DNA from 2 places in the Enterobacter sp. SA187 genome. Region 2 is predicted to be linked to the other one. Evidence: predicted binding sites of a transcription regulator. Region 2 holds the regulator's gene; the other holds the start of a gene.

Region 1 (14,814 bases), 1.3 Mb from region 2:
TATAGGCCACATGCTCCACGGCTTTCACCATTGAGCCAAAGAAGGGATCCGAGACATCGCCCACCACCAGCCCGACGGTTTCCGTCGACTGCTGCGCCAGCGCGCGGGCATTGGCGTTCGGGTGGTAATTAAGGGATTCCATGGCGCTCTGCACCGCCAGGCGCGACGATTCGCTGGCTTTCGGGGAGTGGTTGATCACGCGTGACACCGTGGCAACAGAAACACCTGCAAGCCGGGCTACATCCTTTATCGTCGCCATACAGAACCTTCTTTTTGGGTAAGCGTTTACACAGCGTTAAGTGTTACGGAAAAGCGCCGTCTGTTCAAGGCGATTGCGGTACGGGACGCCGTAAACGTGATCGACAGCCTACTGCGGCTGGTGAAAACGTTACACGAGGTGGTTGACAGCAAATAAGACAAAAAAAGCGAATTCAAACCTTTGGTTACACTTTGCGAAGGGCTGTTGCGATTGATTACTGTAGGGACAGGGGGGCTGTTGCTACAGTTAAAGTCCCAGAGGTATTGATTGGTGAGATTTCAGTACGTTTTGAGTACTCACGTTTTGCACCAACCTGCGCGGATGCGCAGGTTTTTTTTCGTCTGGATTTTACCTTCGCCCCTTCTGCACTTCTCGTGTAATCTGCCACAATTCCCTGACATCTTTCATATTAACTGACACAGGAAGTTGCCATGTTACTGGACTTTTTCCGTTTTTTATTCCGCCTGTTGTTCAGGGTCGAACTGACCGGCGATACCCAGGCGCTCCGCGGTGAGCGCGTACTGATCACCCCTAATCACGTCTCTTTTCTTGACGGCGTTTTGCTGGCGCTGTTTTTACCGGTACGTCCGGTGTTTGCGGTTTACACCTCCATCAGCCAGCAGTGGTACATGCGCGCCCTGCGCAATCTGATTGATTTTGTGCCGCTCGATCCCACAAAACCGATGTCTGTTAAGCAGCTGGTGCGCATGATTGGCCAGGGCCGCCCGGTGGTGATTTTCCCGGAAGGGCGCATCTCGGTGTCCGGATCGCTGATGAAAATTTATGACGGCGCGGGCTTTGTAGCCGCCAAATCCGGCGCGACCGTGGTGCCGGTGCGTATCGAAGGCGCGGAGTTGACCTTCTTCAGCCGCCTGAAAGGGCTGGTCAAACAGCGCCTGTTCCCGCGCATTCATATCCGCATCCTGCCGCCTACCTCGCTGCCGATGCCGGATGCGCCGCGCGCCCGTGACCGTCGTAAAATCGCCGGCGAAATGCTGCACCAGATCATGATGGAAGCGCGTATGGCCGTGCGCCCGCGTGAAACTCTGTTTGAAGCGCTGCTTGCGGCGCAATACCGTTACGGCGCGAACAAGCCCTGTATTGAAGACATCAACTTCAAACCGGACTCCTATCGCAAGCTGTTAACGAAAACCCTGTTCGTGGCGCGTATTCTGGATAAATACACCGCGCAGGGCGAAAAGATCGGCCTGATGCTGCCGAACGCGGCCATCAGCGCGGCGGTGATCTTTGGCGCGGTCGCCCGCGGGCGCGTTCCGGCGATGATGAACTACACCGCAGGCGTGAAAGGGCTGACCAGCGCCATCACCGCCGCGCAAATCAAAACCATTTTTACCTCACGCACCTTTATGGACAAAGGCAAGCTCTGGCACCTGCCGGAGCAGCTGACGCAGGTGCGCTGGGTGTATCTCGAAGATCTGAAGGGCGACGTGACCCTCGCCGATAAGCTGTGGATCTTCGCCCACGTGCTGATGCCGCATCTGGCGCAGGTGCCGCAGCAGCCGGAAGACGCCGCGCTGGTGCTGTTTACCTCCGGCTCGGAAGGTAATCCGAAAGGCGTGGTGCACAGCCATAAGAGTCTGCTGGCGAACGTCGAGCAGATCCGCACCATCGCGGATTTTACGGCTAACGACCGCTTTATGTCGGCGCTGCCGCTGTTCCACTCCTTTGGCTTAACCGTCGGCCTGTTCACGCCGCTGCTGACCGGTGCGGAAGTGTTCCTCTACCCAAGCCCGCTGCATTACCGCATCGTGCCGGAACTGGTGTATGACCGTAACTGCACCGTGCTGTTCGGCACCTCCACCTTCCTCGGCCACTACGCACGTTTCGCCAATCCTTATGATTTCTATCGTCTGCGTTACGTGGTGGCGGGGGCGGAAAAACTTCAGGAGAGCACGCGGCAAATCTGGCAGGACAAATTTGGTCTGCGCATTCTGGAAGGCTACGGCGTGACCGAGTGCGCGCCGGTGGTCTCCATTAACGTGCCGATGGCGGCGCGCCCCGGCACCGTCGGGCGCATTCTGCCGGGTATGGACGCGCGTCTGCTGGCGGTACCCGGCATTGAAGACGGCGGTCGCCTGCAACTGAAAGGGCCGAACGTGATGAACGGCTATCTGCGGGTGGAAAACCCCGGCGTGCTGGAAGCGCCGACGGCGGAAAATGAGCGCGGCGAGATCGAGCCGGGCTGGTACGACACCGGTGACATCGTGCGTTTTGATGACAGCGGCTTTGTGCAGATCCAGGGGCGCGCAAAACGCTTTGCCAAGATTGCGGGCGAAATGGTGTCGCTGGAGATGGTCGAGCAACTGGCGCTGGCGGTATCGCCGGAAAAAATGCACGGCACGGTGATCAAAAGCGACGCCAGCAAAGGCGAGGCGCTGGTGATGTTTACCACCGACAGCGAGCTGACGCGCGACAAGCTGCTCCAGCATGCCCGCGCGCAGGGGATCCCTGAGCTGGCCGTCCCGCGGGATATTCGCTATCTGAAGCAACTTCCGGTATTGGGCAGCGGCAAGCCTGATTTTGTCACCCTTAAAGGTCTGCTTGAAGACCCGGAACATCATCATGCGTGAGTCACACACTAACAATTCCCTGTGGTCGAAGGGGATGCTGGCAGTCACCGCCGCGCAGTTCCTGTCTGCTTTCGGGGATAACGCGCTGCTGTTCGCCACTCTGGCGCTGCTGAAAGAGCAGTATTACCCGGACTGGAGCCAGCCGATCCTGCAAATGGTGTTTGTAGGCGCTTACATACTCTTTGCGCCTTTTGTCGGCCAGGTTGCTGACAGCTTCCCCAAAGGCCGCGTGATGATGGTGGCGAACAGCCTGAAACTGCTCGGCGCGGCAAGCATCTGTCTCGGCGTTAACCCGTTTATTGGCTATACGCTGGTGGGAATTGGCGCGGCGGCCTACTCGCCAGCCAAGTACGGCATTCTCGGCGAGCTGACCACCGGCGATAAACTGGTAAAGGCGAACGGTCTGATGGAGTCCTCCACCATCGCCGCCATTTTGCTTGGCTCGGTAGCGGGCGGGGTGCTGGCAGACTGGCACGTGCTGGCGGCGCTTGGCGTCTGTGCGCTGGTGTACGCGGGTGCGGTGGTGGCGAATTTGCTGATCCCGGTATTGCCTGTCGCCCGTCCCGGCCAGTCCTGGCGTTTCGTGCCGATGACCAACAGCTTTTTCAGCGCCTGCCGATCTTTATGGCAGAACGGCGAAACCCGTTTCTCGCTGGTGGGCACCAGTCTGTTCTGGGGCGCAGGCGTGACGCTGCGCTTCCTGCTGGTGTTGTGGGTACCGGAGGCGCTGGGTATTACCGATAACGCCACGCCGACCTATCTGAACGCGATGGTGGCGGTGGGGATCGTGTTGGGCGCAGGCGTGGCGGCGAAACTCGTCACCCTGGAAACGGTGTCGCGCTGTATGCCAGCCGGGATTTTAATTGGCGTCGGCGTGCTGTTCTTCTCCCTGCAACATGCGCTACTGCCTGCCTATGGCCTGTTAATTCTGATTGGTCTGCTGGGTGGATTCTTTGTGGTGCCGCTGAACGCGCTATTGCAGGAGCGCGGTAAACGCTCGGTGGGCGCGGGGAATGCCATTGCGGTACAGAATCTCGGTGAGAACACCGCTATGCTGCTGATGCTGGGGCTGTATTCGCTGGCGATAAAAGTCGGCGTGCCGGTGGTGGGCGTTGGCGTGGGCTTCGGTGCGCTCTTTGCGCTGGCGATTGCCGCGCTGTGGATCTGGCAGCGTCGTCGGTAAAGAAGTCTGGGATACGTAGGCCGGGTAAGCGCAAGCGCCACCCGGCAAAAAAAAGCCGGGCATCTGCCCGGCTTTTTACATCACGGTGCCGGATAGGTATACACCCGGTGCACTGCTTCAATCTCTGCTAACACGTCCTCACTGAGATCAAGATGGAAGCTCTCCACATTGGTCTTCAGCTGTACCAGCGTGGTCGCCCCCAGCAGGGTGCTGGCGACAAACGGCTGGCGACGCACAAAGGCCAGCGCCATCTGCGCCGGATCCAGATTATGCCGCTTCGCAATATCCACGTAAGCGGCGACTGCTTTTTGCGACTGCTCGCCGCTGTAGCGGGTAAAGCGACTGAACAGGGTATTACGCGCGCCTGCCGGTTTCGCGCCGTTGAGGTATTTCCCGGTCAGCGTACCAAAGGCCAGGCAGGAATAGGCCAGCAGCTCCACCCCTTCAAACTGGCTGACTTCCGCCAGCGCCACTTCATAGCTGCGGTTCAGCAGGCTATACGGGTTCTGAATGGTGACGATGCGCGGCAGATCGTGCTTGTCCGCCAGGTGCAGATAACGCATCACGCCAAACGCCGTTTCGTTGGAGACGCCAATGTAACGAATTTTCCCGGCACGCTGGTATTCCGTCAGCGCTTCAAGGGTTTCAAGGATGGTTACACCCGGCGCGCTATCCGTCCACTCATAGCCCAGTTTGCCGAAGCAGTTGGTCGGACGCTGCGGCCAGTGAACCTGATAGAGATCGAGATAGTCGGTTTGCAGGCGTTTTAAGCTGGCATCCAGCGCCTGGCGGATATTTTTTCGATCCAGCGCCTGATCCGGGCGGATACCGCTGTCGCTGTTGCGGCTCGGGCCGCTGACTTTTGAGGCGATAACGAGTTTTTCGCGGTTACCGCGTTTCGTCAGCCAGTTGCCGACGTAAGTCTCGGTAAGCCCCTGGGTTTCCGGGCGTGGCGGAACAGGGTACATCTCCGCGACATCAATAAAATTTATTCCCTGGCTTACGGCATAATCGAGCTGTGCATGGGCGTCGGCTTCGCTATTTTGTTCACCAAACGTCATAGTGCCCAGCCCCAGAGTGCTTATCTCAAGGGAGCTGTGAGGGATACGGTGATAGTGCATTTGCCGGCTTCCTTTTGTTAACAACGTCAGTCGCTTCCTGACAAAGGAATATAAACATGGCAGAGGGGAGTGAAAAGGGAAAGTGAAAAATCAAAAGGTCAGCAGGGTACTGACCCTTTCAGGATTAACGTTCGATAATCTGTGAAACGTCGTCGCGGTTGATCTGCATCTCGTTGCCCTGCTGATCGCGATAGCTAACCAGTCCGGTGTCATCATCAATTTGTGGTTTACCATCTGTCAGGATCATTTTGCCATCTTTGGTCGCCATAACGTAATCACTGCTGCACCCTGAAACCGCAAAAGCCAGGCCTACTGCAGAGATCACCACTGCCCATTTTTTCATCGTTTTATTCCTCGCGTGACGGTTAACTGAATGTAGTCTAGTAATAACGCAGAATAATGTGATGAAAAAGCAGCAAATTCTGAAAGCGGAAGAAAAAATGTACACTCCCCCGGGGGCGGGGGAGCGGTAAATCAGAGCGGACGCTTCTTGTTGCGCAACAGATTGAGGGTTTCCACGGCAATGGAGAAGAACATTGCGAAATAGATGTAGCCTTTCGGCACGTGGATGCCGAAACTTTCCAGCATCAGCGTAAAGCCGACGAGGATCAGGAAGGCCAGCGCCAGCATTTTCACCGACGGGTGACGATCGACGAATTCGCCAATCGGACGCGCCGCGAACATCATCACGCCAACGGCAATCACCACCGCCGCCATCATAATGAACAGATGGTCAGACAGTCCCACCGCCGTAATCACCGAGTCGAGACTAAAGATGATGTCCAGCAGCATGATCTGCACAATCGCGCCCATAAAGGAGTGGACGTTGGTTTTCAGTCCTTCCTCTTCCCCTTCAATGGACTCGTGGATCTCTTTGCTCGCTTTCCAGATCAGGAATAAGCCGCCAAGCAGTAAAATCAGATCGCGTGCCGACACCGCATGGCCCATCACCTCAAACAGCGGCGTGGTCAGGCGTATCACCCATGCGATTGAGGCCAACAGCGCCAGACGCATGATCATTGCTCCCGCAAGGCCGAGACGGCGGGCGCGGTTACGTTGTGCGGGCGGAAGTTTTGCCACTACCAGAGAAAGGAAAATAATATTATCGATACCCAGCACTATTTCCAGCAGCGTCAGTGTTCCGAGCGCCAGCCAGGCATTGGGATCGGTGATCCATGCAAATAACATCGTAAAAGTCCTGCCAAAAAAAGAAGGGCTAATTATAAGCGCAAGCCCGGTCAGGGCAAAATTTAATAACCCTGCAACAAAAAATGCCGCGCCAGCAATGCGCGGGTAAAATTCTTTTTCAGATAAAAGCCGCGGGGCAGGGTCAGGATACGTTGGCCCTCGGTGCCCACGGCCTCGGTCAGCGCTTTACTGTTCGCCGCTTTCGGGCGCAGTTGTAACACTTCGCCGTGACGCGCAGTAATTGTTTCAACCTGACCCAGTACGATGAGATCCATTAGCTCCTCCCAGTCCAGGCGCAACTGGCGCTCCTCATCTTCATCCGGACTCCACAGCAGCGGTGCTCCCACACGCCGCACGGCGAGAGGGATCTCCCGCGATCCTTCCACCGGGATCCACAGCACACGCTTTAACTTGTGACGCACATGACTGGTTTCCCACACCACCCCGCTATTACCCGTCAAAGGGGCAACGCACACAAAGGTGGTTTCCAGCGGGCGTCCGGCGTTATCCACAGGAATGGTTTTAAGCTCCACACCGAGCGCCGCGAAATCCTGTTCCGGCTTGCTGCCTGCGCTTGCGCCCAGCCAGCGTTCCAGCAGGATCCCGGTCCAGCCCTTATCACGTTTCAGATCCTGGGGCACTGGCAGACCGGCCATTTGACCCAGTTCTCCTAACGTGAAGCCCGCCAGACGCTGTGCCTGCGCCAACAGCTTTGCTTCGGTATCCGGTGGTGTAGTTAAGGGAACAGGTGGGAACATGATTCAGACCTTTGGTTAAAAAATGAACAACAATTATGCACCGGGGTGAGCAGTGAGGTTTATTTCTGTGAGCAACCTTCAATACTATGATTTAACGACTTTTTTTGGAAATAATCACTTATGTTGCGCAACAGCCTGCCCGGTTTTCCAATTCTGGTCACTGGCAATGAACAGGATCTTACACCATGTTATCCACAGAAAAGTGGGATAACTGGTAAAAACCTTCACTACTGTTTCCATTTACAGCCTTGACGTGGGAGCAAAATCGAATTTTCGCACAAATTGTGTTTAACTTGGTGGCACAAACTGTGGATAAAACCGACGCTGTGCGATCTTTCATCAGCGAGGCGATCATCCCTGTGATGATCGTCACATAACCGCCTTTTCGTTCCGGTATAAGTGCATTAAGCTACTGACGCATAGCGCTTTATTTTTTCATGGCATTAATGCGGATTTAGGACTACTCCGGGTTTTCCCCCTTTAATTCCATACTTCTTCACAACTATATCCACAGAAAAAGTGAATAAAGTGGCCGCCCGGAACCCTAATCTGTTTATAACTCGGCAGATAACTGTGAGTTATTCAATTGTTATTAGGTTATGCACCGTTAACAGAGTGGTTTACCGTTTACCACTAGTGTGAAACAATCGTTCAAATTCAGATTTTTTTTGAGGTAGTCCGGTGATTGATGACGATGGCTACCGCCCCAATGTTGGGATCGTAATTTGTAACCGACAGGGCCAGGTGATGTGGGCCAGGCGCTTTGGTCAGCACTCATGGCAGTTTCCTCAGGGGGGAATTAACCCCGGAGAATCCCCGGAGCAGGCTATGTACCGGGAGCTGTTCGAAGAGGTTGGGTTAAGTCGTAAAGATGTGCGTATCCTTGCTTCTACTCGCAACTGGTTGCGTTACAAGTTACCGAAACGTTTGGTGCGTTGGGACACAAAGCCGGTGTGTATCGGCCAGAAACAAAAATGGTTTCTTCTGCAATTAGTCAGCAGTGATGCTGATATTAATATGCAAACCAGCAGTACCCCCGAGTTTGATGGCTGGCGCTGGGTGAGTTACTGGTATCCCGTTCGTCAGGTTGTCTCCTTTAAACGCGATGTCTATCGTCGGGTGATGAAAGAGTTTGCAAGCGTAGTGATGGCGCTTTCTGAAGCGACGCCGAAGCCGCAAAGTCCCCCAGCCTGGCGACGTAAAAGAGGTTAAGCCATACATAACATGCTCACCCGGCTGCGAGAAATCGTCGAGAAAGTGGCAAGTGCTCCGCGCCTCAACGAGGCGCTGGACGTACTGGTTACTGAAATTTGTCAGGCGATGGATACCGAGGTCTGCTCGGTTTATCTCGCCGATCACGACAGACGCTGCTATTACCTGATGGCGACGCGCGGTTTGAAAAAGCCGCGTGGTCGTACTGTCACGCTTGCCTTCGATCAGGGCATTGTCGGCCTGGTCGGTCGGCTTGCGGAGCCCATCAACCTGGCCGATGCGCAAAAGCACCCCAGCTTTAAATTCATTCCCGCAGTCAAAGAAGAGCGCTTCCGCGCCTTTCTCGGCGTGCCCATTATTCAGCGCCGCCAGTTGCTGGGCGTGCTGGTGGTGCAGCAGCGTGAATTACGCCAGTTTGACGAAAGCGAAGAGTCCTTCCTGGTCACGCTGGCCACGCAGATGGCCGCCATTCTTTCCCAGTCACAGCTGGCGGCGCTCTTTGGTCAGTACCGTCAGACACGCATCCGCGCGCTGCCTGCCTCGCCGGGCGTAGCCATCGCCGAAGGCTGGATGGATGCCACGCTGCCGCTGATGGAGCAGGTGTATGAAGCCTCGACGCTCGACACCTCGCTGGAGCGCGAAAGGCTCACCGGGGCGCTGGAAGAGGCGGCCAGTGAATTTCGCCGTTACAGCAAGCGCTTCTCTGCCGGGGCGCAGAAAGAGACGGCAGCGATCTTCGATCTCTATTCGCATCTGCTCTCTGACGCCCGCCTGCGCCGGGAACTCTTTGAGGAAGTGGACCGGGGCTTTGTCGCCGAATGGGCGGTAAAAAAGGTTATTGAGCGCTTTGCCGAACAGTTTGCGGCGCTGACCGATGGCTATCTGAAAGAGCGCGCCGGGGATTTGCGCATGCTCGGCCAGCGTCTGCTCTTCCACCTTGACGATACATTACAGGGCCCGAATGCCTGGCCTGCGCGCTTTGTGCTGGTGGCTGATGAACTCTCCGCCACCACGCTTGCCGAACTGCCGCACGACCGACTGGTGGGCGTGGTGGTGCGCGATGGCGCGGCGAACTCCCATGCGGCGATCATGGTTCGCGCCCTTGGCATCCCGACCGTGATGGGCGCAGACATTCAGCCGTCGATCCTGCATCAACGCACGCTGATCGTCGATGGCTATCGCGGTGAACTGCTGGTGGATCCAGAGCCGATCCTGATGCAGGAATATCAGCGGCTTATCAGCGAAGAAAATGAATTAAGCCGTCTGGCTGAAGATGACGTTAATCTGCCCGCCCAGCTCAGAAGCGGCGAGCGGGTGAAAGTGATGCTCAACGCGGGCTTAAGCCCGGCGCACGAAGAAAATCTCGACAGCCGCATTGACGGCATCGGTCTTTACCGCACCGAAATCCCCTTTATGCTGCAAAGCGGTTTCCCCTCGGAAGAGGAGCAGGTGGCGCAGTACCAGGGCATGATGCAGATGTTTATCGACAAGCCCGTCACGCTGCGTACGCTGGATGTCGGCGCCGATAAACAGCTGCCTTACATGCCGATCAGCGAAGAGAATCCGTGCCTCGGCTGGCGCGGGATCCGCATTACGCTCGATCAGCCGGAGATCTTTTTGATCCAGGTGCGCGCCATGCTGCGCGCCAACGCCGCCACCGGCAACCTGAATATTCTGCTGCCGATGGTCACCAGCATCGATGAGATCGACGAGGCGCGACGTCTGATTGAGCGCGCCGGGCGCGAAGTGGAAGAGATGATCGGCTACGCCATTCCCAAACCGCGCATTGGCGTGATGCTGGAAGTGCCGTCGATGGTCTTTATGATCGCCCATCTGGTTAAACGGGTCGATTTTATCTCCGTCGGCACCAACGATTTGACCCAGTACATTCTGGCGGTGGATCGCAACAATACCCGCGTGGCAAATATGTACGACAGCCTGCATCCTGCCGTGCTGCGCGCGCTGGCGATGATCGCCGACGAAGCCGAACGGCACGACATCGATCTGCGGCTGTGCGGTGAAATGGCAGGGGATCCGATGTGCGTCGCCATTCTCATCGGCCTTGGCTACCGTCATCTGTCGATGAACGGCCGCTCGGTGGCGCGTATTAAATATTTGCTGCGCCATATCGATCACGAAGATGCGCAGACGCTTGCCAGACGGGCGCTTGACGCCCAGCTGGCCGCCGAAGTTCGCCATCAGGTCGCGGCCTTTATGGAACGGCGCAGCATGGGCGGGTTAATTCGCGGCGGACGCTAGGTGCAGGATCCGGCGAACGTTATACATATCTTTTACAACTTCAGCGCAATCAGCATGTCCGCCTTATGCTATGATTCGCAACTTTGGCGCGCCTGTCGACGCGGGCGCACGTCTTTGCCGCTGACCACTTTCGGCGGAATAACAACAAGTTGTGGTGACAGATGAACAGTGGTTATCTGCGTTTTCCGGACATCGATCCGGTGATTTTCTCCATAGGGCCGCTTGCCCTGCACTGGTACGGCATGATGTATCTGGTCGGCTTCATCTTTGCGATGTGGCTGGCGACGCGCCGCGCTAATCGTCCCGGCAGCGGCTGGACGAAAAACGAAGTCGAAAACCTGCTTTACGCAGGATTCCTCGGCGTGTTCCTTGGCGGGCGTATCGGCTACGTGCTGTTCTATAACTTCCCGGTATTCATGAGCGATCCGCTGTACCTGTTCCGCGTCTGGGACGGCGGCATGTCGTTCCACGGCGGTCTGATCGGCGTTATTCTGGTAATGGTCATTTTTGCCCGTCGCACCAAACGTCATTTCTTCCAGGTTGCGGATTTCATCGCGCCGCTGATCCCGTTCGGGCTGGGCGCAGGCCGTCTGGGTAACTTTATCAACGGTGAACTCTGGGGCCGTGTCGATCCGGGCTTCCCGTTCGCCATGCTGTTCCCCGCCTCCCGCAGCGAAGATATGGCGCTGCTGCCGGCGCACCCGGAATGGCAGTCTATTTTTGATACTTACGGCGTCCTGCCGCGACATCCGTCCCAGCTCTATGAACTGGTGCTGGAAGGCATTGTACTGTTCATCATTCTCAACCTGTTTATTCGCAAACCGCGCCCGATGGGTGCCGTCTCCGGATTGTTCCTGATTGGTTATGGCGCGTTCCGCATCATTGTTGAATTCTTCCGCCAGCCGGATGCGCAGTTTACCGGCGAATGGGTGCAGTACATCAGCATGGGGCAAATTCTCTCTATCCCGATGATTGTCGCCGGCGTTCTGATGATGATCTGGGCGTACCGCCGTCGCCCGCAGCTACACGTTTCCTGAGGAACCATGAAACAGTATTTAGACCTGATGCAAAAGGTGCTCGATGAGGGCACCCAAAAAAACGATCGTACCGGTACCGGCACGCTGTCTATTTTTGGCCATCAGATGCGCTTTAACCTGCGCGACGGCTTCCCGCTGGTGACCACCAAACGTTGTCATCTGCGATCGATTATCCATGAGCTGTTGTGGTTCCTGCAGGGTGATACTAACGTTGCCTATCTTCATGAAAACAACGTCTCCATCTGGGATGAATGGGCCGATGAGCAGGGCGATTTGGGTCCGGTATACGGCAAACAGTGGCGCGCCTGGCCGACGCCGGATGGCCGCCATATCGATCAGATCTCCAACGTGCTTGAGCAGTTAAAAAACGATCCGGATTCGCGCCGTATTATCGTTTCTGCCTGGAACGTGGGCGAGCTGGACAAAATGGCGCTGGCGCCATGCCATGCGTTTTTCCAGTTCTACGTGGCTGACGGCAAACTCTCCTGCCAGCTTTATCAGCGCTCCTGCGATGTCTTCCTCGGCCTGCCGTTCAACATCGCCAGCTATGCGCTGCTGGTGCATATGGTGGCGCAGCAGTGCGATCTGGAAGTGGGCGACTTCGTCTGGACCGGCGGCGATACGCACCTGTACAGCAACCATATGGAGCAGACGCACCTGCAGCTGAGCCGTGAGCCGCGCGCGCTGCCTAAGCTGATTATCAAGCGTAAGCCCGCTTCGCTGTTTGACTACCGCTTCGAGGATTTTGAAATCGAAGGCTACGATCCGCATCCCGCCATCAAAGCGCCTGTCGCTATCTGATGCGCAAAGCGTGACATAACCGGTGCCTTAGCGCGCCGGTTTTTTTTATCCGCCGTTCCATTTTCCGGGGCGTCTTCCGGAAAAAATGCAAAGGCCTGCAACGGCATTTAAACCTCTCGTAACGCCCCGCAAAACCACGCTTTCCCGTTCGCTCTCTCTGCACGTCTTCGGCACACTGCCGCCATGAAAAAACAACAAGGCTTCACCCTGATCGAAATCCTGGTCGCCGTGGCGCTGGTCATCATTCTGAGCGGCGCAGGGCTGTACGGCTGGCAGAGTTTCCGCCTGCACCAGCAGCTGTGGCAAACCGCCTGGCAGGTGCGTGTTTACCTGGAGCTGCTGCGCGATGATGCCAACTGGCAGAACCGCGACCACCTTATCAGCGCCAGCACAACGGAGGACGGCTGGTGCCTGTTAAGTTCGGTGAATGAGCGGGCAGGCTGCGCGGCTGATAATGCGTTTGCGCTGCGGCCGTTGTCCGCGGGTGTGGCGCTGGCTGATATCACGCCGTCGCTGCGTTTTTTTGGTCTGCGTAATACCGCCTGGCCCGGGCATATCGTGCTGCGCAATCCGGCGGGCGAATGGCGAATTATCGTTTCAAACGGAGGACGAATAAGAATGTGTCAACCTGTGGCGGCCACGCCATGCATCTGACCCATCGCGGCTTTACCCTGCCGGAGGTGTTGATCGCGATGACAATCGGCAGCGTGCTACTGCTTGGCGCGGCCCGCTTTCTGCCGGCCTTACAGAGGGCGATGCTCGCCCAGACCCGCCAGCAGGCGCTGGAAGATGAAATCTGGCAGCGGCTATATACCATGGCAAAACACGTGCAGCGGGCCGGTTATTGCCGTGGCCTGTGCAGCGGCCAACCGCTGGTGATAAACCCGCAGGCGTCCTGCATCATTGTGCAGTGGGACGGCAACAGCAACGGCGTGTGGGATCGCGCGCCTGCAAAAGAGCCGGATCAGACCGGATTTCGCCTGCACGACGGCGCGCTGGAAACCCGGCGCGGGGCGACATCCTGTCAGGATAAGGGCTGGGATAAAATGACCGAGCCTGAGACGATCACCGTAGAGCAGTTCAGCGTGACGCACGTGCGGCCTGAAGGTTTTCACAGCCAGCTCACGCTTACCCTTGCGGCCAGCGTGACCGGCCATCCGGACGAGCGCATCACCGCCCGCCACAGCGTAACGGGTTACAACCTGTGAAGCGCCAGCATGGGATGTCGTCGCTGGGGCTGGTACTGCTCATCATGCTGCTGGGAAGTGTGATGCTGAACGGACTAAACCAGCGCCAGCACACGCATCATCTGCGGGTGGTCAGCGAAAGCCGGGCGCTGCGCACGATGGCGGATGCGCAGTCCGCCATGGAGTGGGGAAGGGTACAGCCATGGCAATCCCGGCCTGCGGTGCAGTGTCGGCAGGCGCACGACCATGACTGGCGCGCCTGTCTGCGAATTTTTGACGACCAGACGCTGCTGCTGATCGCCGCGAGCGGCAGCCATACGCTGTGGCGTCTGGGCGCGCTGGAAAACGATCTCGTGATATTTTCCCGTCATGGCTGGAGTGATTTTTGCCCGTTCACCGGGGAGGCGTTATGTCAGCTTCCCTGAAAAATCAGGCGGGATTCAGCCTGCCTGAAGTGCTGCTGGCGATGGTACTCCTGGTGATGATCATCACCGCGCTGGCGGGAACGCAGCGTGCAATAATGAGCGGTTTTATGCACGATAGCCTCTACCGGGAGGTATGGCGTAATGCCTGGCAGCATATACAGTGGTATCCTGTTGCTCCGCCAGCAGGCTGGCAGGTGAAGCGAATGCAGACAAGCACGGCGGGATGTGTCAGCATCAGCGTAACAATCACCTCTCCCGTGGGTCGGCAGGGTCAGATGTCGCGGCTATATTGCCCAATCAGTCAGTAGTCAGGAGCATGTATGTTAAGGGTTTATCACTCCAATCGTCTGGATGTGCTTGAAGCACTGATGGAGTTTATTGTTGAGCGCGAACGCCTCGACGATCCCTTTGAAGCTGAAATGGTGCTGGTGCAAAGCACCGGCATGGCGCAATGGCTCCAGATGACGCTGTCGCAAAAATTCGGTATTGCCGCCAATATCGACTTCCCGCTGCCCGCGAGTTTTATCTGGGATATGTTTGTGCGTGTGCTGCCGGACATCCCTAAAGAGAGCGCGTTTAATAAGCAGAGTATGAGCTGGAAGCTAATGGCCCTGCTGCCCGACATGCTGGAGCAGGAGGCCTTCGCCATGCTCGGGAATTATCTGCACGACGATGACGACAAGCGCAAACTCTTCCAGCTCGCCTCGCGCATTGCGGATCTCTACGATCAGTATCTGGTGTACCGCCCGGAATGGCTGACCCGCTGGGAAGCCGGCGAATGGGTGGATGGCTT
Region 2 (14,814 bases):
GTGCGCCTGCGCCCCAGGTTTCGTTTTCGCCCACGATACCGGTCAGGTCAAGACGCGCGCGTTCAAAGGCCGTGAAGCCCAGACCGCCGGTAAAGACGTTGCTATCGTTATCTTTCACGTCTGCACGGTAACCGGCACGCACCGCCATCCAGTCTAACGGACGGACTTCAGCGCCGACGCCCACATACTGCGAGTTTTCTTCGCTCTTGAAGCCTTTGGTTTCCGTCAGATCGCCATCGGCGGTTACCGTCACCAGATCGTTATGCCATGCCACACCCGCTGTCACCACCGGGCTGATCTGGTAGGTGTCTTTGTAATTTCTCACCTCACCGGTACGGCCGTTACGCACGTTGATATCTTTGGTGTCGATGTCGCGGGAGATCAGGTTCTGCCCGCTCACGCCTACGGTCCAGTTTTCGCCGAAATCTGCCGCAATACCGGCATCGACGTTAAAACCATTGTCGTCGGTACGATAACGGCTGCTTTTGAAATCGTCGCTGTCGTAATCGTAAATGGAGGTGGTGTAGTTATAGACCCAGGTTTTCTGGAATTTCGGCGTTACGCCGATAGAAACCGGAACTTCACCCACCTGGAACTGACGGGCAACAGCGATACCGTAATCCGAGACGATAGCCGCGCGCCCGGAGGCGGTGGAGTTCAGATTTTCGGTGATTTCATCAGAGCCGTTTGGCGACAGCGCGGCATTAAGCGCTTCACCGACGGCCACCAGCCTGCTGTTCTGGATGCTGCGCAGGTAAGTAATATCCTGCTGATCAATGTTCGAACTGACGCGGGCATGCGCATGGGCTTTAGTTACGAAGGCCACCGACAGCACGTCGTTAGGAATACTAACGGCAATGCCAGCGCCGGCACTTGCGCGCGCGGTTTTACCATCAAGGAATTCCAGCTCATCCGCCAGATCCTTAGCGGCGCTCTGGAATTGCCCGATAGTGCCCAGCGGGTTAGCAATAATTTGCGCTGCGGTAAGGTTATCGACAACGTCGCTGTAGCGGTCGACTTTGTCATTAATTTCGTCAATCTCATCCTGAAGATTGTCTTTGTCGGTGATTTGCGCGCCCACGGCTGGCAGGATCACAGTCACGCTGTCATCCGGCTTTGCTTTGGCCAGCAAGGCCGGGTTAATGAGTGCGCCGCTGCCATAGCTCGCGGAAGCAACACCCGTACCACCCATTGCGTCGCCACGCGCTTCTGCCCAGGTATTGGCCGCTGACGCCTGATTTGCCACAAAAAAGGAGACAGCGAGAGTAACCATTGAATATTTGAATGTTTTTTTCACAGTTTGCTCTTCTTTGAATAATTGAACATCTTACCCCGACAGTTATCGCCCGAACGGGGATGAACTATTGCTGTGAACAACGATGTTAAATACGGCTAATTCAATTTAAAGGATGTTTTAACGCTGATGGTCTTATTCACTGCTTTCCCGTTCCGGTGACGGGCCTATTAATTTATAGAAGACGAAATTAATTTCGTGAAGGTTTTCCATCATGGGGGCCGAAAAACTGCGGAGGATGGTCTATCCAGCGATCGTCCCGCGTGGCGGCATAGTCGGGATTGAGCGGGTAATAAATGCGGTTATTTCTTTTATTCGCCTCCCCCACGACCAACAGGCGTACTTCTTCCATGGTGTTATTGATAAAGGTATGGCAAACGCCGGTTCCGGCAGGAAATCCAACGCTGTCGCCCGGTTCCAGTTTCCATAAATAGCCGTTAATCCACGCCTCCGGATTCCCTTCCAGCACATAAATAAACTCCTCCTCATCGCTTTCCGCGTGCGGATACGATGTGCGTCGGCCCGGAGGTAGACGTTCGTGATGGATACCCAGCCGCGTAAGCCCGAGTTTTCGGGCAAGAGGCGCGCCAACAGAAAAACGTTCATCGCTGTCCGGGTAGCCTGATTCGTCGGGACCTTCGAGATCCCGCCAGTGCCGAATACAGTCGGGCTTTTTCATGTCCTTTCTCCTTCATAAATAATGCTTCAGATATAGCACACCTGCGTGCGGATCTCGGCGTTTAAGGCAGAACATGATAAAGTGGATGTTTTCGCACCCGGCCACCAGAGGATGCCCATGGATAAGACCACTTCGCAGGAGATGTTAGCGCAGGCTGAAAAGCTCTGCGTGCAACGCAATGTGCGCCTGACTCCACAGCGCCTGGAAGTATTACGGCTATTAAGCCTGCAGGAAGGGGCGATCAGCGCTTACGATCTGCTGGATTTATTACGGGTATCTGAGCCACAGGCGAAGCCGCCCACGGTGTATCGTGCGCTGGACTTCCTGCTGGAGCAGGGCTTTGTGCATAAAGTTGAGTCCACCAACAGCTATGTGCTGTGTCATCTTTTTGATAATCCGGCCCATACGTCGGCAATGTTTATCTGCGATCGTTGCGGAGCCGTCAAAGAAGAAGCGGCGGAAGGTGTGGAAGATATTATGCATGGTCTGGCCGCGCGAATGGGTTTTGCGCTACGCCATAATGTCATTGAAGCGCATGGTTTATGTGCGGCATGTTCAGAAGTGGAAGCCTGTCGTCATCAGGGTGCCTGTCAGCACGATCACAGCATTCAGGTGAAGAAAAAACCGCGTTAGAAATAAGGTGGGAATGTAGAGAGAGGTTGGTACATCCTTGTACCTTTCGGGCAGGGTAGCTGTAACGCTAATTGCCGCAGAAGTCCGTGATTACCAGCGGTAATCGTGACGGGTTTCCCAGTCACCAACTTCTTTCTCAGCCTGGTCTTTCTGGTAGCCGTAACGCTCCTGAATTTTACCAACCAGCTGGTCGCGTTTACCTTCGATGACAGTCATATCATCGTCGGTTAATTTACCCCACTGTTCTTTCGCTTTACCTTTGAACTGTTTCCAGTTACCGCCGACTTCGTCTTTATTCATAATGATATCCTCATCGTTCGGTTTGAATAAAAATATATTCAGTATCCATCAGTTCGTTCGATTTCTGCTGAACGTGATAATTATTGTAGTTAAGGAGATGTCGAAGCGGAGATTATTCGGAATATTTAACCATCAACGCAATAAAGCGCCAGTGAACTTATGAGAACCAGGTGCCGTGCTGCCAGTGCTGACGCCAGATCCACGCCAGCGTAATCCCACGCAGCGCCAGGAAGACGGTTAACGACAGCCATAAACCATGATTACCGAGCAGCGGTACGCTGAGCAGCGTCAGGGCAAAACCGGCGGCGGCGATGGCCATACTGTTACGCATTTCCGTCCCGCGGGTAGCACCGATAAACATGCCGTCGAGCAGATAACACCATACCCCCACGATCGGTAAAATCACCTGCCAGCCAAGGTAGTGCCCGGCAAGCCGTTGCAGATCCGGCAGGGAGGTCAGCAGCGAAATAATCTGCTCACCGGCCAGCGCGTACACCATCGCAAACGCCAGCGCCACTATCCCCGACTGCCGACAGGCCGCCTGCCAGACGCTGAGCAACTGGCTGCCATCGCGCGCGCCATAGGCCTGCCCGGAATGGGCCTCAACTGCATAGGCAAAACCATCCAGGGCGTAGGCGGTAAAAGTCAGCAGCGTCATCAGCACGGCGTTCACCGCCACGATGTCGCCACCCAGACGCGCGCCCATCACGGTAATGGAACCAAAGCACAGCTGAAGCAGCAGCGAGCGCAGCATGATGTCGCGGTTAAGCGCCAGCAGCCGCCTTATATTGCCGCGCCAGGCGGTCTTCAGCATCGCCAGGCTGATCCCCCGGCGACGCAACCCGCGTTGTACCATCAGCAGGCCGACCACAAAAGTGGCGTATTCCGCAATGACGGTGGCGAGCGCAGCGCCCTGCACGTTCATGTGCAGCCCCATCACCAGCCATAAATCGAGGGCAATATTCAGCACGTTGCCCACCACCAGCAGCACCACAGGCGCGCGGGCATACTGGATACCCAGCAGCCAGCCGAGCAGCACCAGGTTCGCCAGCGACGCCGGGGCGCTCAGCCAGCGGATCTCCAGAAAACGCCGCGCCTGCTCCAGCACCGCGTCGTTGCCGCCCACAATGTGCAGTGTGAGATTAATCAGCGGGGTCTGACAGAGGATGATGGCGAAACCGGCGATCAACGCCAGCAGCAGTGGTTGCACCAGCGCCCGCGCAAGGGCATGGGGATCTTTTGCGCCAAAGGCCTGGGCGGTAAAACCGGTGGTACTCATGCGCAGAAAAAGCAGCAGCATAAACAGGAAGCTGGTGGCCATGGCGCCAACCGCCACGCCGCCCAGATACACCGGGCTGTCGAGATGACCAATGACTGCGGTATCCACCAGCCCCAACAGCGGCACGGTGATATTGGAAAAAATCATCGGCAGCGCAAGACGCCACAACGCTTTGTCGGAAGTCGTCAGAAAGGCCACGTTGAATTACCAGAAGGGAAACGGACGCGCGGCGGCAATCATGATGTTGCCGCCGCGTGGAAAGAAGAGATTAAAGCCACTCACCGTTGCGGATCACGCCGACGGCCAGCCCTTCGATGGTGAAACTCTGCTCGCGCAGGTCAACCACGATAGGAGAAAACTCGCTGTTTTCCGGCAGCAGTTGCACGGTATTACCCTGACGCTTCAGGCGCTTAACGGTCACTTCATCGTCAATACGCGCGACCACGACCTGGCCGTTGCGGGCTTCCTGGGTTTTGTGCACCGCCAGCAGATCGCCGTCCATAATGCCGATATCTTTCATCGACATGCCGCTAACGCGCAGCAGGAAGTCTGCATTCGGTTTAAAGAGATTGGGATCGACCTGATAATGGCCTTCAATGTGCTGCTGCGCCAGCAGCGGTTCACCTGCCGCGACACGCCCGACCAGCGGCAGTCCGTCAACATCTTCAAGCAGTAAACGAATACCGCGGGACGCGCCGGAAACGATCTCCAGCACGCCTTTGCGCGCCAGCGCTTTCAGGTGTTCCTCAGCCGCGTTCGGGGAACGGAACCCCAAGCGCTGCGCGATCTCCGCACGCGTCGGCGGCATGCCTGTCTGGCTGATGTGATCCCGAATGAGATCAAACACCTCTTGCTGCCTGGCCGTTAAAGCTTTCATACCGCCCCCTGGTTGCATATACAGTTATGCTGTGAGTATATACAGGCAAAGTGAAATTTGGAATCGAATTTTGAGCAAAACAGCGGAGTTTGTCGATTTATGCGAGCATTATCGATAATGCGACCACAACAGCATGCCCCAGGTGGCGAGCGCCAGCAGGATGGACATCAGCACCGCCGCCGAGCCCATATCCTTTGCGCGCCCGGAAAGTTCATGAAAATCCGTGCCGATACGGTCCACCACCGCTTCAATCGCGCTGTTCAGAATTTCCACTATCATTACCAGCGCTACCGAGCCGATCAGCAGCACGCGCGTGATAGCGTCCACATCCAGCCAGCAGGCAATGGCAATCGCCAGGATCACCGCTACCGCTTCCTGACGAAACGCCGCTTCGTTGATCCAGGCGGCGCGAACGCCTTTCCAGGAGTACCCTGCTGCTTTTATGATGCGAGTAAACCCAGTGGTATTATTGGCCATCAAAAGAACCTTTTTATGTAATTAGCGTCAATGTCTATGCAAGCAGACCTTGGTACAACAGAATTTACGCGCGCTTTCTGATATTCTTGCGGCGCAACAGGATTATTAACCAGAGGCTTCACATCGTATATGTCCGGCTGGCCACGAATTTACTACAAATTACTTAATTTACCATTAGGCGCGTTGGTAAAAAGCAAGCCCATTCCGGCAGAACCTGCCCAGGAACTGGGACTTGATACCTCACGCCCTATTATGTACGTCTTACCGTACAACTCGAAGGCAGATTTACTGACCCTGCGCGCGCAGTGTCTGGCAAACGATCTGCCCGATCCGCTGGAGCCACTCGAAATCGACGGCACGCTGCTGCCGCGCTATATCTTTATTCACAGCGGACCCCGCGTGTTCACCTGGTACACGCCGAAGGAAGAGTCGATCAAGCTGTTCCATGATTACCTCGATCTGCACCGCAACCACCCCGATCTGGACGTGCAAATGGTGCCGGTGTCGGTGATGTTTGGCCGCTCGCCGGGTCGTGAGAAAGGCGAGGTCAACCCGCCGCTGCGTATGCTTAACGGCGTACAGAAATTCTTTGCTATCTCCTGGCTGGGACGCGACAGCTTTGTGCGCTTCTCGCCGCCGGTTTCGCTGCGCCGCATGGCCACCGAACATGGCACTGACAAAATTATCGCCCAGAAACTGGCGCGTGTCGCGCGGATGCATTTTGCCCGCCAGCGTCTGGCCGCGGTCGGCCCGCGCCTGCCTGCGCGTCAGGATCTGTTCAATAAATTGCTGGCCTCAAAAGCCATTGCCCGCGCGGTGGAAGACGAAGCGCGCAGCAAAAAGATCTCCCATGAAAAGGCACAGCAAAATGCCGTCGCCCTGATGGAAGAGATTGCGGCGAACTTCTCCTATGAAATGATCCGCGTCTCTGACCGCATTCTGAGCTTTACCTGGAACCGGCTGTATCAGGGGATCAACGTCCACAACGCCGAGCGCGTGCGTCAGTTGGCCCACGACGGTCACGAGATCGTCTATGTGCCCTGCCACCGCAGCCACATGGATTATCTGCTGCTCTCCTACGTGCTTTACCACCAGGGGCTGGTGCCGCCGCATATCGCCGCCGGTATTAACCTAAACTTCTGGCCCGCCGGGCCGATTTTCCGCCGCCTTGGCGCGTTCTTTATCCGTCGTACCTTTAAGGGCAACAAACTCTATTCGACGGTGTTCCGTGAGTATCTCGGCGAGCTGTTCAGCCGGGGTTATTCGGTGGAGTACTTTGTGGAAGGCGGTCGTTCCCGTACCGGGCGTCTGCTCGATCCGAAGACCGGCACCCTGTCGATGACCCTTCAGGCGATGTTACGCGGCGGCACCCGTCCTATTACGTTAGTGCCGATTTACATCGGCTACGAGCACGTGATGGAAGTGGGTACTTACGCCAAAGAGCTGCGCGGCGCGACCAAAGAGAAAGAGAACCTGATGCAGATGGTGCGTGGCTTAAGCAAGCTGCGTAATCTGGGCCAGGGTTATGTGAACTTTGGCGAACCGATCCCGCTGAATGCGTATCTTAATCAGCATGTGCCGGAGTGGCGCGAAGCGATCGATCCTATTGAAGCGGTGCGCCCGGCGTGGCTGACGCCGACGGTGAATACCATCGCCGCCGAGCTGATGGTGCGTATTAACAACGCCGGTGCGGCGAACGCCATGAACCTGTGTTCGACGGCGCTGCTGGCGTCACGCCAGCGTTCGCTGACCCGCGAACAGCTGACCGAGCAGCTGGATTGTTATCTGGATCTGCTGCGCAATGCGCCTTATTCAGAAGACGCCACCGTGCCGGCCAGCACCGCGTCAGGGCTTATCGATCACGCGCTGCAAATGAACAAGTTTGAAGTCGAGAAAGATACCATCGGCGACATCATCATTCTGCCGCGCGAGCAGGCGGTGCTGATGACCTACTACCGTAACAACATCGCGCATATGCTGGTTCTGCCTTCCCTGATGGCGGCCATCATTACCCAGCATCGCCATATCTCCCGCGAGGAGATGCTGCGTCATGTTGAAGCGCTGTATCCGATGCTGAAAGCCGAGCTGTTCCTGCGCTGGGAAAAAGAGGCGTTAGGAGAGGTACTGGATACCCTGACCACCGAACTGCTGCGCCAGGGGCTGATCATTGATAAAGACGATCGTCTGCATATCAATCCGTCACGCTCCCGCACGCTGCAACTGCTGGCGGCCGGCGCCCGTGAAACGCTGCAACGCTATGCCATTACCTTCTGGCTGCTGAGCGCGAACCCGTCCATCAACCGCAGTACGCTGGAAAAAGAGAGCCGCACGCTGGCGCAGCGTCTGTCGGTGCTACACGGTATTAACGCGCCGGAGTTCTTCGATAAGGCGGTGTTCAGTACGCTGGTGCTGACGCTGCGTGACGAGGGCTATATCAGCGATACGGGGGATGCGGATCCGGCGAAAACCTTGCAGGTTTATCAGCTGCTCGCCGATCTGGTGACCTCTGATGTGCGCTTAACGATTGAGAGCGCAACCAGTCAGACGGACGCGGTATAACGTAATGCCCGGCGGCGCTTGCTTGCCGGGCCTACAAACACGCACAGAATCACAGGCCAGGTAAGGCGTCACCGCCTCCCGGCCTTTTTTATTTACAGCAGATAACTCACCGCCAGCCCTAAAAACAGCGCCAGACCCACGTAGTTATTGTTCATAAAGGCTTTAAAGCAGGCCTCGCGTTCGCGGTTCACCACCAGCCACTGCTGATAGATAAAGAGCGCACCAGCTACTGCTATCGACGCATAGTAAGGCCAGCCCAGCCCGTTCAGCCAGCCGACGGCGGTCATCAGCGCCAGCACTATTACCTGCAACAGGCCGACGATCAGTTTGTCGTGACGCCCGAACAGAATGGCCGTCGATTTGACGCCGATTTTCAGATCGTCATCGCGGTCAACCATCGCATAGAGCGTGTCATAGGCCACTGCCCATAAGACGTTGGCGACAAACATCAGCCAGCAGCTCAGTGGTAAGGACTCACTTACTGCCGCAAACGCCATGGGTATGGACCAGCCAAAGGCCGCACCTAATACCACCTGCGGTAAATGGGTGTAGCGCTTCATGAACGGATACACCCAGGCCAGCGCCAGCGCCGCCACCGAGAGCGCAATGGTCATCAGGTTCAGGGTCAGCACCAGCACAAAGGCCAGCAGCACCAGCACCACAAACAGCGTGCGCGCCTCTTTTTCCGTTACCGCGCCGCTGGGCATAGGACGGTTCGCCGTGCGCTTAACGTGCCCGTCGATTTTACGGTCGGCATAATCGTTCACCACGCAGCCCGCCGCGCGCATCAGCCAGACGCCCGCGACAAATACCGCCAGGATCCACAGCGGCGGTACGCCCGGCGTGGCGACCCATAACGCCCACAGCGTGGGCCATAACAGTAACAGCGCGCCGATGGGTTTATCGGTGCGCATCAAGCGGTGAAAGGCCAGCAGCTTATCCTGAGTGAGACTCCACTCCATTTTATCTTCCTCTTAGTACAACGGCGATGCCGGCAAAAACAGTTCCGTCAGCAGTAACGGCTTCCCGCCCAGACGCAGACGGGAGCGGCGTCCCCACAGCGTATCCTCACGCCCAATTTCAATAAAGTCACGGGTAAGCGTAGACGAGGTAAAGAGATAACGTCCGAGCGGCGTGTTGCCCAGCTTTTGCAGCGCCAGCTCCGGCCCGCTGAGGGTGGATTCAGGCACCACCGTGCGCCCGGCAAGCCAGGGTTCGCCATCAGCGCAGAGTAAAATTTCGCGCAGCCAGTAACGTGATTCCGCAGGCAGCAGCGGCAGCTCCTCAGGGATCTCATCCGGCGCGACAAAGGCTTCACGGATCAGCGTCACGCTCACCTGTTTGCCCTGCTGCTCAAAACGTTTGGTCATGGAATCTTCCAGCAACAGCCAGTCGAGCAGTTGCGGATCCAGCGCGGGGATTGCGTCAAAGTAGCGCAGCGCACGCAGTTGCGTTAGCGCAGGGTGTGACATGCCTTACTCTCCGGTACAAAACGTAAAAGTATTGTATCGCAGAACCGGCACAGACGGGCGGGCAAAGTTCATGTCCTTTGCAAAAGCGTAACAGATACGCAACAGCGTGCGCGGGGCGCAAAAAAAGGTGCGCCCGTTAAGGCGCACCAAACAGCAAAATCAGCATTGCGGGGTGAATTACCCCTTGCCTTTTACACTGCTGATAAAGGTTGAACGGGCAGTTTTTGATCCCAGGCTTTCTGCTTCGTTGAGCAATTTCAGGGCTTTGTCGATCTCACCTTTGGCGACGGCCTGACGAATACCCTGGTTAAAGTAGTTTTCGGTTTCGTTCAGCACCGGCTCTTTCTTCACTGCCGGAACAGGTGCCGGGGCCGGCGCAGCAACAGGTGCTGCCGGTGCGCTATAGGCGGTAGCCGGAGCCGCAGTATTGCCCACCGTCACCGGATCCGGGCCGGAGGAGCCAAACAGCGGGCCGACCAGCACGCTGGAGCCGCTGTTGGTTTTCACTTTCAGCGTCAGCTTGCCATCGGTGACGTGGCGCGCCAGCGGATCGGGAATATCCGGGATCGCGTTACCCGCGCCTTTGGCATAGGCTTTCGCCGGGTTGATCAGTTTGGTGGTCTTTTGCAAATCCTGATCGCGGGTAAAGGCCAGCACGTAGATTTTTTGCTGACCCAGCGCAGGCGTCAGGCGGATCACGCCTTCCAGCCGATCGGCGCTCATCACGCCCGGCTCCTGATAGGTGAAATAGTCGCTCGGGAAGAAGGCGGATGGCGTCATGTTCTGATCGAGGATTAAAACGTTCGGCGCAAAGACCTGCGTTTGTTTATCCACTTCGCTGGTCAGCGTCAGCGTAAGTTCACCGATATTGGCCGGCACGCTCCAGGCGATCACCGGGCCGCTGATCCCCGGCACGTTAATGGTTTGTCCGCCGGTCGCCACCGTGGTGGTCTGGGCTTTGGACTGGTTAACCGGCGTCCAGGTCAGTTTTTGCAGCTCCGCCGCCGGAATAGCCGGGGCGCTGCTGGTGTTTTGCGGAACAAAGTTGACGTCCGCCAGCGCGGAAAGCGGGCATGCCGCCAGCAGGCTGGCGCTCAGACAGAATGCGACGAGACTTTTTTTCATTTTCATTGTTTTCACCTCTGAATTCACAGGTGCCACGGTTGCCAGGCAATAGCGCGCGTCACCCAAAGGGTTGAGGGGCTTACGCCCCTCTTTTGGTCATTACGTCAGGTTAACGGGGGATTACCACCAGATTTCCATCTGCGCGCCGAAGGTCACTTCGTCGTTGTCGCCACGGCTGAAGGTACGGGCGGAGGTATCGTTGTACGCTAAACCACTGGTATAACCGGCAGCGGTATCCGCGTTGGTGTTAGCGTAACCCCATTTCTCATCCCACTTCGCATAGGTAGCGAATACGCGGATAGCCGGGCGGGACCAGATGCTGTCGCCAGCCTGCCATTGTTGCGCGAGGGTGATTTTGTACTGGTTGTTGGTGTCGTCGGTACGCTGTGATTTCACGTTGTCGTAGCCCACTTCCAGCAGGGTGCTCATGATCGGCGTCCATTTGAACATCGGGCGCACGCCCACGGTCCACCAGCGGGTGCCGTTGTTGTCATCACGGTCGATATCCTGATACATACCGACGTACATCAGATCCCAGCGATCGGCCAGGGTGATCGCACCATGATCCAGCAAGCGGATCATGCTGCCATCGTTATTGATGCTGCCGCCTTCCGGACGGCCTTTGCCGTTGGAGGTCATTGAGTCGGTGGCGTACTGCACCACAAACTTGTTAAAGCCTTTCATCATGCTCTGGGTATGTTCAGCGGTGAACATCCAGCCATCTTTCGAGCCGCCCTGACGCAGCGTGTAGTTGTCCGGCAGGTTGGTGTGACCGTAGTCAACGCCCAGCTCCAGTACGCCGTCGGTGTTAGTTTCCAGACCTGCTAAACGCACGTCGAACACGTCGTTCGGCACGTCATTGTTATAGGTTCTTTCACCGGTCACCGGATCGCGTTCAGCCGCTGCGGATGAACCACCGGATTCCGTAGAACGGGTTGCTGCGAAGGAGAGTTTACCGATACCAACGTCAATGTTTTCCAGACCTGCGCCCGGACCGGAAATATCCCAGTAGTAGAAGTCGATCATGTGCACATCATGACGCTGATAGAAACGCTTACCAGCCCAGATGTTCGCGCCTGGCAGGGAGTCGATCAGGTTTTTACCCACGACGTTAAATTCACGGATCGCCGGGGTATTGTCGTTTTCCCAGTCGTTCAGCTGTGAAGAGTTATAGGCAATGTTGGAGTCGAAGTAGAAGCTCTTATCGCCCTCTTTCCACACTTCCTGGCCTAGTTTAACTTCAGCGTACGTATCACATTCGTTACCGAGACGGTATTTGGACTGTGCGCCAGTTGCCTGGAAGCACTGTTGCGGGCCGCCGCTACCGGTCCAGCCGATACCAGAACGGGCATAACCTTTGAAGTCGACCGCGCCAGCGTGAGCAGACAGAATGCCTGCTGTAACGGCGATAGCCAGTGGAAGTTTGCGCAGAGTAATCATCGTTCTATCTCCTGAGAGCATTGCTTTTCTTTTTACACTTCATCATTCAGGTTGCCTCTTTGTTGGCTACGTTCATTCACCCCAGTCACGTACTTATGTACGCTCCCGGGGATTCATTCTCTTGCCGCCTCGATGCACCCTGAATGATTTTGTGTAAGTTATGGGAATGCTTAAACGCCTGGCTCTTTGTGCAACCGACGACAAGCGGTGCCATCTTCACGGAACAGATGGCAACGCTCCGGCGGCAAGCCGATAGCGAATGTGGCACCCTCTTCTACCAACACCACGTCAGCCTGGCGGTAGACCAGGTTTTGACGGATGGCGGGGATCTGAATATGAATTTGCGTTTCGTGGCCCAGCTGTTCGACGACCTGCACCGTGCCTTCCAGCGTGACATCGGCGATATCGCTGGGCAGCAGGTGTTCCGGGCGAATGCCGAGCGACATATTGGCGCCGACCTGCACGTCGCTGCTCTCCACCGGCAGCCACACTTGCTGGCGGTTCGGCAGCTCCACCTGCACCTGATCGATCGCCGTTGCGGTCACTTTCACCGGCAGGAAGTTCATCTTCGGTGAACCGATAAAGCCCGCCACAAAGCGGTCTGCCGGGTAGTGATACAGCTCCAGCGGTTTGCCGACCTGCGCCACGCGCCCGGCGTCCAGCACCACGATTTTGTCGGCCAGCGTCATCGCTTCGACCTGATCGTGGGTCACGTAAATCATCGTGCGTCCCAGCCGCTTGTGCAGGCGGGAGATCTCGATACGCATCTGCACGCGCAGCGCGGCGTCGAGGTTGGACAGCGGTTCATCCAGCAGGAAGACGCGCGGCTCGGCCACCAGCGTACGGCCAATGGCGACACGCTGACGCTGACCGCCGGAGAGCGCCTTCGGCTTACGATCCAACAGATGCCCCAGTTGCAGCACTTCCGCCACCTGGGTAACCCGCTGGTTAATCATCTCTTTTTTGGCGCCCGCCAGCTTCAGACCAAAGGACATGTTCTCCGCCACCGACAGGTGCGGGTAGAGCGCATACGACTGGAACACCATGCCGACGCCGCGCTCGGCGGGCGGGATGTCATTCATGCGGGTATCGCCAATCAGTAAATCCCCGCTGGTGATCGTTTCCAGCCCGGCAATCATGCGCAGCAGTGTCGATTTACCGCAGCCCGACGGCCCGACAAACACCACAAACTCGCCTTCATTAATGTCGAGGTTGATGTCTTTCGAAACGACTACGTCGCCCCAGGCTTTCGTTACCTTGCGCAAGTGCACGCTCGCCATGCCCTTCTCCCTTTGTTACTACGCTGAAACCTTCAAGATGCGGGGACTATGCGGGATTGATTGCGCGGGTGGATCCTCCACCCTTCGCTTTTTTATGGGGGAGGAGACGGGAGGATGAGGCGACCGGCTCTGCCCCCACAAGTTCCGTGCATCGGCGAAATTCGTGATGGCGATTGCAAAAATGGCGGTGTTTTTGTGTGCGCTGCCCCGCATAACTGGGTTTTATGCAAAGCAGATCACACAAAGGAGGGGTGGGGCGTAGGGCGCAGGAGGATGAGAAGCGCTTGCCAAACCAGGAGACTAAGACCCGTTAAGCCACCTCTGTGTACCTGTGTTCGACATCGTGAGAGCACATCACCAAAAAGGACGGGATTTATGAAAATCAAAACTGGCGCAGGCATTCTGGCATTATCCGCGATCGCGACGATGATGCTGACCGCACCGGCTCTCGCCAAAATTGAAGAAGGTAAGCTGGTTATCTGGATCAACGGCGATAAAGGCTATAACGGCCTGGCCGAAGTGGGTAAAAAATTCGAGAAAGACACTGGCATCAAAGTGACCGTTGAACACCCGGATAAACTGGAAGAGAAATACCCACAGGTGGCGGCCACCGGTGATGGCCCGGACATTATTTTCTGGGCGCACGACCGCTTTGGCGGCTACGCGCAGTCTGGCCTGCTGGCGGAAATTTCCCCGGACAAAGCCTTCCAGGACAAACTCTTCCCGTTCACCTGGGATGCGGTACGTTACAACGGCAAGATCATCGCCTACCCGATTTCTGTTGAAGCCCTCTCCCTGATTTACAACAAAGATCTCGTCCCTAACCCGCCAAAAACCTGGGAAGAGATCCCGGCGCTGGATAAAGAGCTGAAGGCGAAAGGTAAGAGCGCGCTGATGTTCAACCTTCAGGAGCCGTACTTCACCTGGCCGCTGATCGCCGCCGACGGTGGGTATGCGTACAAGTATGAAAACGGCAAGTATGACGTGAAAGATGTCGGCGTCGACAGCGCGGGCGCGAAAGCGGGTCTGACCTTCCTGGTGGATCTGATCAAAAACAAACACATGAACGCGGATACCGATTACTCCATCGCCGAAGCCGCCTTTAACAAAGGCGATACCGCGATGACCATCAACGGGCCGTGGGCATGGGCAAACATCGACAAGAGCAAAGTGAACTACGGCGTGACCATGCTGCCGACCTTCAAAGGCAAAGCCTCTAAGCCGTTCGTTGGCGTACTGAGCGCAGGCATTAACGCCGCCAGCCCGAACAAAGAACTGGCGAAAGAGTTCCTGGAAAACTACCTGCTGACGGACGATGGCCTGGCGGAAGTGAACAAAGACAAGCCGTTAGGCGCGGTGGCCCTGAAATCCTATCAGGATCAGTTAGCGAAGGATCCGC

What was found. Region 2 encodes LexA, which represses DNA repair genes until DNA is damaged. Its sites were predicted from a motif close to TNCTGTATGTACATACAGNA; they were not measured.
Region 1: the regulator LexA is predicted to act here: its motif matches at 7,329-7,348, upstream of mutH (DNA mismatch repair endonuclease MutH).

Annotation. Positions count from the first base shown of each region.
Region 1 covers NZ_CP019113.1:210,703-225,516, reverse strand. The annotation lists gene galR (HTH-type transcriptional regulator GalR) at 1-259, opposite strand, end outside; gene aas (bifunctional acyl-ACP--phospholipid O-acyltransferase/long-chain-fatty-acid--ACP ligase) at 691-2,850, shown strand; gene lplT (lysophospholipid transporter LplT) at 2,843-4,033, shown strand; gene BMF08_RS01075 (NADP(H)-dependent aldo-keto reductase) at 4,114-5,154, opposite strand; gene BMF08_RS01070 (YgdI/YgdR family lipoprotein) at 5,279-5,497, opposite strand; gene BMF08_RS01065 (TerC family protein) at 5,629-6,342, opposite strand; gene mutH (DNA mismatch repair endonuclease MutH) at 6,405-7,100, opposite strand; gene rppH (RNA pyrophosphohydrolase) at 7,782-8,312, shown strand; gene ptsP (phosphoenolpyruvate--protein phosphotransferase) at 8,325-10,571, shown strand; gene lgt (prolipoprotein diacylglyceryl transferase) at 10,733-11,608, shown strand; gene thyA (thymidylate synthase) at 11,615-12,409, shown strand; gene BMF08_RS01035 (prepilin peptidase-dependent protein) at 12,593-13,063, shown strand; gene BMF08_RS01030 (prepilin peptidase-dependent protein) at 13,054-13,617, shown strand; gene BMF08_RS01025 (DUF2509 family protein) at 13,614-14,021, shown strand; gene BMF08_RS01020 (prepilin-type N-terminal cleavage/methylation domain-containing protein) at 14,006-14,329, shown strand; gene recC (exodeoxyribonuclease V subunit gamma) at 14,342-14,814, shown strand, end outside.
Region 2 covers NZ_CP019113.1:1,490,618-1,505,431, reverse strand. The annotation lists gene BMF08_RS07230 (conjugal transfer protein TraF) at 1-1,273, opposite strand, end outside; gene BMF08_RS07225 (cupin domain-containing protein) at 1,485-1,973, opposite strand; gene zur (zinc uptake transcriptional repressor Zur) at 2,091-2,606, shown strand; gene BMF08_RS07215 (CsbD family protein) at 2,697-2,906, opposite strand; gene dinF (MATE family efflux transporter DinF) at 3,064-4,383, opposite strand; gene lexA (transcriptional repressor LexA) at 4,454-5,062, opposite strand; gene BMF08_RS07200 (diacylglycerol kinase) at 5,171-5,539, opposite strand; gene plsB (glycerol-3-phosphate 1-O-acyltransferase PlsB) at 5,669-8,098, shown strand; gene ubiA (4-hydroxybenzoate octaprenyltransferase) at 8,191-9,060, opposite strand; gene ubiC (chorismate lyase) at 9,073-9,570, opposite strand; gene malM (maltose operon protein MalM) at 9,748-10,701, opposite strand; gene BMF08_RS07175 (maltoporin) at 10,816-12,156, opposite strand; gene malK (maltose/maltodextrin ABC transporter ATP-binding protein MalK) at 12,306-13,415, opposite strand; gene malE (maltose/maltodextrin ABC transporter substrate-binding protein MalE) at 13,791-14,814, shown strand, end outside.